One region of the Variovorax sp. YR566 genome, then DNA from elsewhere that is predicted to be linked to it. Evidence: predicted binding sites of a transcription regulator. Region 1 holds the regulator's gene; the other holds the start of a gene.
What was found. The regulator NrdR, encoded in region 1, represses ribonucleotide reductase genes. The targets are predictions, from matches to a motif close to CACNANATNTNGTG.
Positions count from the first base shown of each region.

Region 2: ACTG4X_RS06745 (ribonucleoside-diphosphate reductase subunit alpha) is a predicted target of NrdR. The motif match lies at 2,552-2,565, and genes of this name have one in related genera.

Region 1 covers NZ_CP197092.1:4,347,869-4,352,075, reverse strand. Annotated here, with positions in the region: gene ACTG4X_RS20445 (PilC/PilY family type IV pilus protein) at 1-1,173, shown strand, start outside; gene ACTG4X_RS20440 (type IV pilin protein) at 1,187-1,648, shown strand; gene nrdR (transcriptional regulator NrdR) at 1,684-2,127, opposite strand; gene glyA (serine hydroxymethyltransferase) at 2,152-3,396, opposite strand; ZMP/ZTP riboswitch at 3,438-3,563, opposite strand; gene ACTG4X_RS20425 (lytic transglycosylase domain-containing protein) at 3,594-4,207, opposite strand, start outside.
Region 2 covers NZ_CP197092.1:1,457,055-1,461,261, forward strand. Annotated here, with positions in the region: gene ACTG4X_RS06745 (ribonucleoside-diphosphate reductase subunit alpha) at 1-2,468, opposite strand, end outside; gene ampD (1,6-anhydro-N-acetylmuramyl-L-alanine amidase AmpD) at 2,819-3,418, opposite strand; gene ACTG4X_RS06755 (sigma-54-dependent transcriptional regulator) at 3,405-4,207, opposite strand, start outside.

The DNA of each region.
Region 1 (4,207 bases):
GTCGACGAGGGCAAGGCCGCCAGCGTCGCGCTGATCGACACGACCGCGCTTGCGGACGACGACCTGGGCCATCAGTTCCAGCAGCCTGCGCTCGATTCCTTCTCGGGGCGGGCGCTGCAGGTCGCCCGGTTGAGCAACGACCGAAAGGCCCTGATCCTGGGCAACGGCTACAACAGCAAGAGCGAGAAGGCGGTGCTGTGGATCCAGTATCTCGATGGCGACAAGGCGGTGCTCAAGATTCCGGCGCCGGTCACGCAGGAGAAGGACACGGGCAACGGCCTGTCCGCGCCACGTCCGGTGGACCTCAATGGCGACGGCAAGGTCGACCTTGTCTACGCCGGAGACCTGCTCGGCAATCTCTGGAAGTTCGACCTCGGCGGCACCGACAGCCGTCAGTGGAAAGCCACGATGGGGCCTCTCAGCTCGGATCGTCCGGCCGCAACCGGGGCCGCGACCCCGTCCGGCCTCGACAACAAGCCGCTGTTCGCGGCCGGCGCCAGCCAGCCGATCACGACGGCGCCGGTGGTTGTGGGGCATCCGCGCGGTGGCTACATGGTGGTGTTCGGCACCGGTCGGCTGTTCGCCTCCGGCGACGAGCGCTCGACCGCCGACCAGTACCTGTACGGCATCTGGGACCCGGTCAACGGAAGCTCGGGCACCGCGACGAGGAGCGACCTCGTGGCGCAGACCATCGGCGCCACACCGGTCGAGGAGGGCGATGCCGAGTTGCGCACCGTCTCCCACAACGCCGTGAGCTACACCGGCTCGGAGGCCAAGCGCGGCTGGCACCTGAAGCTGCCTGCGTCGGGAGAGCGTGTCGTCTATCCGGGTGATGTGCTGACCAGCGGCATCGGGCTGTTCTCGAGCACCATTCCCGGCTCAGGCAGCAATTCGGTCACCTGCACCGCCGGAACGGGCGACGACGGCTGGTCGCTGGTAATCGACTTCTTCAGCGGCTCGGCGCCCGAGGGCATTGCGTATTCCACTTCCGGCGCGGTGGGGGCCTATGCCGGCTTCCGGAATCGCTCCGGCAAGGACGACATGGTTCTTCAGCCGAAGAACAAGGAAAAGGGCAAGGACGTGATCTGCAATGCCGCCGGAGAGTGCAAGACGTTGACACGGCCCGACGTCGTGCGCCGCTTCGGCTGGCGCAGCCTGATGTCGACCGACTGAAGGGAGGAGAACCATGAAAAAGCAATCCAGGACACAGACTGGTAGACGGGGCCGCTCGCGCGGCTTCACGCTGATCGAACTCATGATCGTGACGACGGTGATCGGCATCCTCGCCGCCATCGCCTACCCGAGCTACACGCGCTACGTGCTGCGGGCCAAGCGCGCCGATGCCAAACAACAGTTGTTGCAGGCGGCGCAGTGGACCGAGCGCTACATGACCGCCAACGGACGCTATCCGCCGGCGACCGTCGCGCTGCCGGCCGGACTGGGGCAGTCGCCGTCGTCCGGCACGGCGAACTATTCCATCAGCTATGTCGCAAGAAACGAGACCAGCTACACCTTGCAAGCCGTTCCAGCGGGGGCTTCGCGCAATGACGAGTGCGGAACCCTCACGGTCAACCAGCTGGGCGTCAAGCTGGCGGGCAGCAGCACCGACGCTTCGAGTGCGCTGGTGCAGCTTTGCTGGAACCGTTGAGGTGCCTGTGAGAGTACGTCGGTTGCCGACGCGGCTCAGATATCGCGCAGCAACTGCCTGAACTCGTCCACGTCCTCGAAGCTGCGGTACACCGAGGCAAAGCGCACGTAGGCGACCTTGTCGAGCTTCTTGAGTTCGCGCATCACGAGCTCGCCGACCTTGGTCGAGTCGATTTCGCGCAGGCCGCTGGCCAGCAGCTTCTGCTCGATGCGCAGCAGGGCGTTGTCGATCTGCTCGATGCTCACCGGGCGCTTGCGCAGCGCCAGCATCATGGAGGCGCGCACCTTGGTCGATTCGAAGTCGGCGCGGCTGCCGTCCTTCTTCACGACGACGGGAAAATTGACGTCCGGCCGCTCGTAGGTGGTGAAGCGCTTGTCGCAGGCGCTGCACTGGCGGCGCCTGCGGACAAAGTCGGCGTCTTCCGAAACGCGGGTCTCGACGACCTGCGTTTCAAGATGACCGCAAAAAGGGCATTTCATGCGGTCAGGTCTTCTTGCTCGGAATCAGCGGTAGACAGGGAAGCGGCTCGTCAGCGCGTGAACCTTGGCGCGCACGGCATCGATGTTCGCCGCGTCGCGCGGGTTCTCGAGCACGTCGGCGATAAGGTTTGCAGTGATTCGGGCCTCTTCGTCCTTGAAGCCGCGGGTGGTCATGGCGGGGGTGCCAATGCGCACGCCGCTGGTGACCATCGGCTTTTCCGGGTCGTTGGGGATCGCGTTCTTGTTGATCGTCATGTGGGCGCTGCCCAGCACGGCTTCGGCTTCCTTGCCGGTGATGCCCTTGGCGCGCAGGTCGACCAGCATCACGTGGCTTTCGGTGCGTCCGCTCACGATGCGCAGGCCGCGCTGGGTGAGGGTGTCGGCCACGATCTGGGCGTTCTTGACCACCTGTTGCTGGTAGGCCTTGAACTCGGGCGCCATGGCTTCCTTGAAAGCGACGGCCTTGGCGGCGATCACATGCATCAGCGGGCCGCCTTGCAGGCCGGGGAAGATGGCGCTGTTGATGGCCTTCTCGTGCTGCGACTTCATCAGGATGATGCCGCCGCGCGGGCCGCGCAGGCTCTTGTGGGTGGTGGAGGTGACCACGTCGGCATGCGGCACCGGGTTGGGGTACACGCCCGCGGCCACGAGGCCTGCGTAGTGGGCGATGTCGACCATGAAGATCGCGCCGACGTCCTTGGCCACCTTGGCGAAGCGCTCGAAATCGATGCGCAGCGAATACGCCGAGGCGCCCGCGATGATGAGCTTGGGCATGTGCTCGTGCGCCTTGCGTTCCATCGCGTCGTAGTCGATGGCTTCGTTGGCGTCCAGGCCGTAGCTCACGACGTTGAACCACTTGCCGCTCATATTGAGAGGCATGCCGTGGGTCAGGTGGCCGCCTTCGGCCAGGCTCATGCCCATGATGGTGTCGCCGGGCTTCAGGAAGGCGAGCATCACGGCTTCGTTGGCCGAGGCGCCGCAATGCGGCTGCACGTTGGCGGCGTCGGCGCCGAAGATCTGCTTGACGCGGTCGATGGCCAGCTGCTCGGCCACGTCGACGTGCTCGCAGCCGCCGTAGTAGCGCTTGCCCGGATAGCCTTCGGCGTACTTATTAGTGAGCTGCGAGCCCTGGGCAGCCATGACGGCCGGCGAGGCGTAGTTCTCGCTGGCGATCAGCTCGATGTGATGTTCCTGGCGCGCGTTTTCGGCTTGAATCGCGGCCCAGATTTCGGGATCGGTCTGTTCGACCAGGATGTTGCGTTGGTACATGGCAGTCCTTTGAAGACGAGGTCCTTGTTCTTCAACCAAACAAGGGCTGCCCAGGCGAACGGCTGAACGCCTGTTGTGGTCAGGCGGTACGCTTCCCAGTGGTATTCCACGTCAGCGCGTGGCACCGTGTTCGGGTGCTGCGCCTATCGCCAGTCGCGTACCCGCCGAGTGTAGCTCACACCCGGCCCGAAACCTCTTCAGGAAACGGAGGAGAGCAGGGCCACCTTGGCCGGCTCAGTGCGTTCTTCGGCAGGCTTGGGCGGTGTTGCCACAGGGATCGGCTGCGGACGCACGGTTGGCGGCGTGACCGTCGACGGCGCGCGGCCGTTGGCCACCTGCAGCAGGCGTTCGTGCTCGGCCATCACCTTGGCGGCGTAGCCGCCGTCGTCCTCGAGGTTGGCCGCGCCCACGTAGTAGCGCAGGCCGCCTTCGAGGGAGCCGGCGCGCGAGATGCATTCCTGCAGCACCTTGACACCGACGCGCATGTTGGTCACCGGGTCGAAGGCGGTGAGCGTGCCGCCCGCGCTTTCGTACTTGTCGCCGTGCACGCGGGTCATGACCTGCATGAGGCCTTGCGCGCCGACCTGGCTCTGGGCGAACGGGTTGAAGCTGGACTCGACGGCCATGATCGCGAGGATCAAGGTCGGGTCGATCTTCGTGCGCTTGCCAATGCCATAGGCCTCGGCCACGAGCACGCTCAGCGGTTCGGCGGCCACGCGGTACTTCTTGCTCAGCCAGTAAGCCACGGCGGCCTGCTGCTTGGGCAGGTCGGCGGGGCTCGCGGCCGTGGTGCGCTCGATGGCGGTGGGCT
Region 2 (4,207 bases), 2.9 Mb from region 1:
ATCACCATCACGTCGTCCCACAGGCCCAGGCGCTTCAGGTCGCGCACCAGGTAGTGGTTGATCACGGTGAATTCGCCCGACAGGTTCGACTTGACCGACAGGTTGCCGAAGCAGGGTTCGATCGAAGCGTCCACGCCGATGATGTTCGAGATGGTCGCGGTCGGTGCGATGGCCACGCAGTTCGAATTGCGCATGCCGTCGGCCTTGATCTTCGAGCGCAGCGCGTCCCAGTCGAGGGTGGCCGAGCGGTCGACTTCGACGTAGCCGCCGCGTGCCTTTTCCAGCAGGTCGAGCGAGTCGATCGGCAGGATGCCCTTGTCCCACAGCGAGCCCTTGTAGCTCGAGTACTTGCCGCGTTCGCGCGCCAGGTCGGTCGAGGCCCAGTAGGCGTGGTAGCAGATGGCTTCCATCGACTCGTCGGCGAACTGCACGGCTTCTTGCGAGGCGTACGGAATGCGCAGTTCGTACAGCGCGTCCTGGAAGCCCATCAGGCCCAGGCCGACCGGACGGTGGCGCAGGTTCGAGTCGCGCGCCTTCTTCACGGCGTAGTAGTTGATGTCGATCACGTTGTCGAGCATGCGCATCGCCGTGGAGATCGTCTTCTTCAGCTTTTCCTGGTCGACCTTGCCGTCCTTCAGGTGCTGCAGCAGGTTCACGGAACCCAGGTTGCAGACGGCGGTTTCGGTGTCGCTGGTGTTCAGCGTGATCTCGGTGCAGAGGTTCGACGAGTGCACCACGCCGGCGTGCTGCTGCGGCGAGCGCACGTTGCAGGCGTCCTTGAACGTGATCCAGGGGTGGCCGGTCTCGAACAGCATCGTGAGCATCTTGCGCCACAGGTCGGTCGCCTGGATGGTGCGCGCGGGCTTGATGTCGCCGCGGGCAGCCTTCTCTTCGTAGGCCACGTAGGCCTTCTCGAAGTCGGCGCCGAACAGGTCGTGCAGGTCGGGCACGTTGGAGGGCGAGAACAGCGTCCAGGTGCCCTTTTCCATCACGCGGCGCATGAACAGGTCGGGGATCCAGTTGGCGGTGTTCATGTCGTGCGTACGGCGGCGGTCGTCGCCGGTGTTCTTGCGCAGCTCCAGGAACTCCTCGATGTCGAGGTGCCAGGTTTCGAGGTACGTGCAGACAGCGCCCTTGCGCTTGCCGCCCTGGTTCACGGCCACTGCCGTGTCGTTCACCACCTTCAGGAACGGCACCACGCCCTGCGATTCGCCGTTCGTGCCCTTGATGTGGCTGCCGAGCGCGCGCACGCGGGTCCAGTCGTTGCCCAGGCCGCCGGCGAACTTCGACAGCAGTGCGTTTTCCTTGATCGACTCGTAGATGCCGTCGAGGTCGTCGGGCACCGTGGTCAGGTAGCAGCTCGACAGCTGCGAGCGCAGCGTGCCGGCGTTGAACAGCGTGGGCGTGCTCGACATGAAGTCGAACGACGACAGCACTTCATAGAACTCGATGGCGCGGGCTTCGCGGTCGATTTCGTTCAGCGACAGGCCCATGGCCACGCGCATGAAGAAGGCCTGCGGCAGCTCGATGCGGGTCTTGCGCACGTGCAGGAAGTAGCGGTCGTACAGGGTCTGCAGGCCGAGGTAGTCGAACTGGTTGTCGCGCTCGGCCTTCAGCGCCGCGCCCAGGCGGGGCAGGTCGTACTGCAGCAGCTTTTCGTCGAGCAGGTCGTTGTCCACGCCCTTCTTGATGAACTGCGGGAAGTAGTCGGCGTAGGCGGTGGCGCGCTCGGCCGGCATCACTTCGCGGCCGATGATCTCCTTGAAGATCGTGTGCAGCAGCAGGCGCGCGGTGGCGAAGGTGTAGTCGGGGTCTTTCTCGATCAGCGTGCGGGCCGCCAGGATCGAGGCCTTGTAGACCTCGTCGAGCGGCACGCCGTCGTACAGGTTGCGCATCGTCTCGGCGACGATGGGGGCGGACGTGATGCTGTCGCCCAGGTTTTCGCAGGCCGACTCGATCAGGCCCTTGAGTTCGTTCAGGTCAAGGGTGACGAGCTCGCCGTTGTCCAGCACGTGCAGTGCGGGCGCGACCGGCACGTCTTGCTCGCCCTGCTTCGAGCGCTCCTGCGTGCGGCGTTCGCGGTACAGCACGTAGGCGCGGGCAATTTCATGGTGGCCGCCGCGCATCAGGCCGAGTTCGACCTGGTCTTGCACGTCTTCGATGTGGAAGGTGCCGCCGCCCGGACGCGAGCGCACCAGCGCGCGGATCACGCCCTGCGTGAGCACGTCGACCGTTTCGCGCACGCTGGCCGAAGCCGCGCCCTGGGTGCCGTGCACGGCCAGGAAGGCTTTCATCATCGCGATGGCGATCTTGTTCGGCTCGAAGGGCACGACAGCGCCGTTGCGGCGGATGATCTGGTAGTGGGCCAGGTTCTGGCCGGTGGGGGAGCCAGCAGTGTCTCGCTGCTGCTGCGGTGGCGTCGAGGGAACGGCACGCGGGGTCGATTGGGGGTTCAGGGCAGTTTGCATTCGCTTCCTCTCGGTTGGCAATTCTTGTTGGATGGCGGCGCCTGGGCCGGGCGCTGCGCCGGTGTGGATGACCGGACAGGGGACACTATATCTAGGGTGCGGGGGGTGTACAACCCACTAGATGTAGCGTTTTCCTATGGATACAAGGATTGCCGGTATTACTTCCGCCATAGGACACGGCCAGCGATGCCGCTTGAATACTGGCCTATGGTCTCTCAACCCGCATGGGGCTTGGCTTGCAAGCCGATTTGGGCCTGCAGGCCGCATGGTTGCTGAATCGCGCGGTTGCTATTTTCGCATTGCTGCGCCGCAAGAACGACGCATCACGAGACGCCGCACGATTGAAAAAATTAGCGCTGCACCACCTGCGGCGGAAACATCTGTGGATTCCAGCCGAGCTGTTCGCGCAGCAGGCGCCAGTCGAAGCCCGCGCCCGGATCCTGTTTGCGGCCCGGCGCGATGTGCTCGTGGCCGGCGATGTGCGCGATCGCGTAGTGCTGCGCGATGGCGGCGCACAGGCTCGCGAGCGTCTCGTATTGCGGCTCTTCGAAGGGCTGGCCTTCGAGGCCTTCGAGCTCGATGCCGACGGAGTCGTCGTTGCAGTTGCCGCGGCCGCGCCACGACGACACGCCGGCATGCCAGGCACGGTCGTCGCAGCTCACGAACTGCCAGAGTTCGCCGTTGCGGCGCACGTAGAAATGCGAGGACACCTCGAGCCCGCGGATCGACTGGAAGTAGGGGTGCGCGTCCCAGTCGAGCTGGTTGGTGAACAGCTGCTGCACCGCGTCGCCGCCATATTCGCCGGGCGGCAGGCTGATCGAGTGCAGCACGATGAGGTCGGTCTGCGCGCCCGTGGGGCGGGGCCCGAAGTTCGGCGAGCGCAGCGCCTTCGCGAAGCGGTACCAGCCGGCTTGCCAGAGCCCGCTGTCGTTGGCTTCAGTCGTCGACATGGCTGCTCGCGCCATCGTCGCCGTTGGGCGTGGTGATGCCCAGCCGCGCGATGCGGTAGCGGATCTGGCGCAGGCTCATGCCGAGCCGCGCGGCGGCCGCGGTGCGGTTGAAGCCGCTCTCGTGCAGCGCACGCACGAGGATCTCGCGCTCCTGCTGATCGAGATAGGCCTGCAGGTCGGAGGGCAGCGGCGGCGGCGCGGCCTTGGGCGGCGCCACCGGCACGCTCGGAAGTGGAGCCAGCGCGACAGGCGCGTCGGCGACGGGCGACAGCGGCGCCGGCGCGGACGCCGCGGCTTCGGCCGCAGCGGTGAAGCCGCCCATCAGGTCGAGATGGAGTTCGTCGCCGTCGTTCAACGCCACCGCGCGGTGCAGCAGATTTTCGAGCTCGCGCACGTTGCCGTTCAGCGGATGCTGCGCGAGGCGGCGCAGCAGTTCGTTCGACAGATGCGGCACGGGCAGGCCGCCGTCCTGTGCGATGCGCAAGAGCAGCGCGGCGCACAGCGCGGGCAAGTCCTCACGGCGGTCGCGCAGCGCGGGCACCGCGATCTCGATCACGTTGAGGCGGTAGAAAAGATCCTGGCGGAAGCGGCCGGCCTGCACTTCGGCGTGCAGGTCTTTATGGGTGGCGCTGACGATGCGCACGTCGACAGCTTCTTCCTGCGTCGAGCCGATCGAGCGCACGCTGCGCTCCTGGATCGCGCGCAGCAGCTTCGACTGCATGGCCAGCGGCAGGTCGCCGATTTCGTCGAGAAACAGCGTGCCGCCGCGCGCGGCCTGGAAATAGCCGT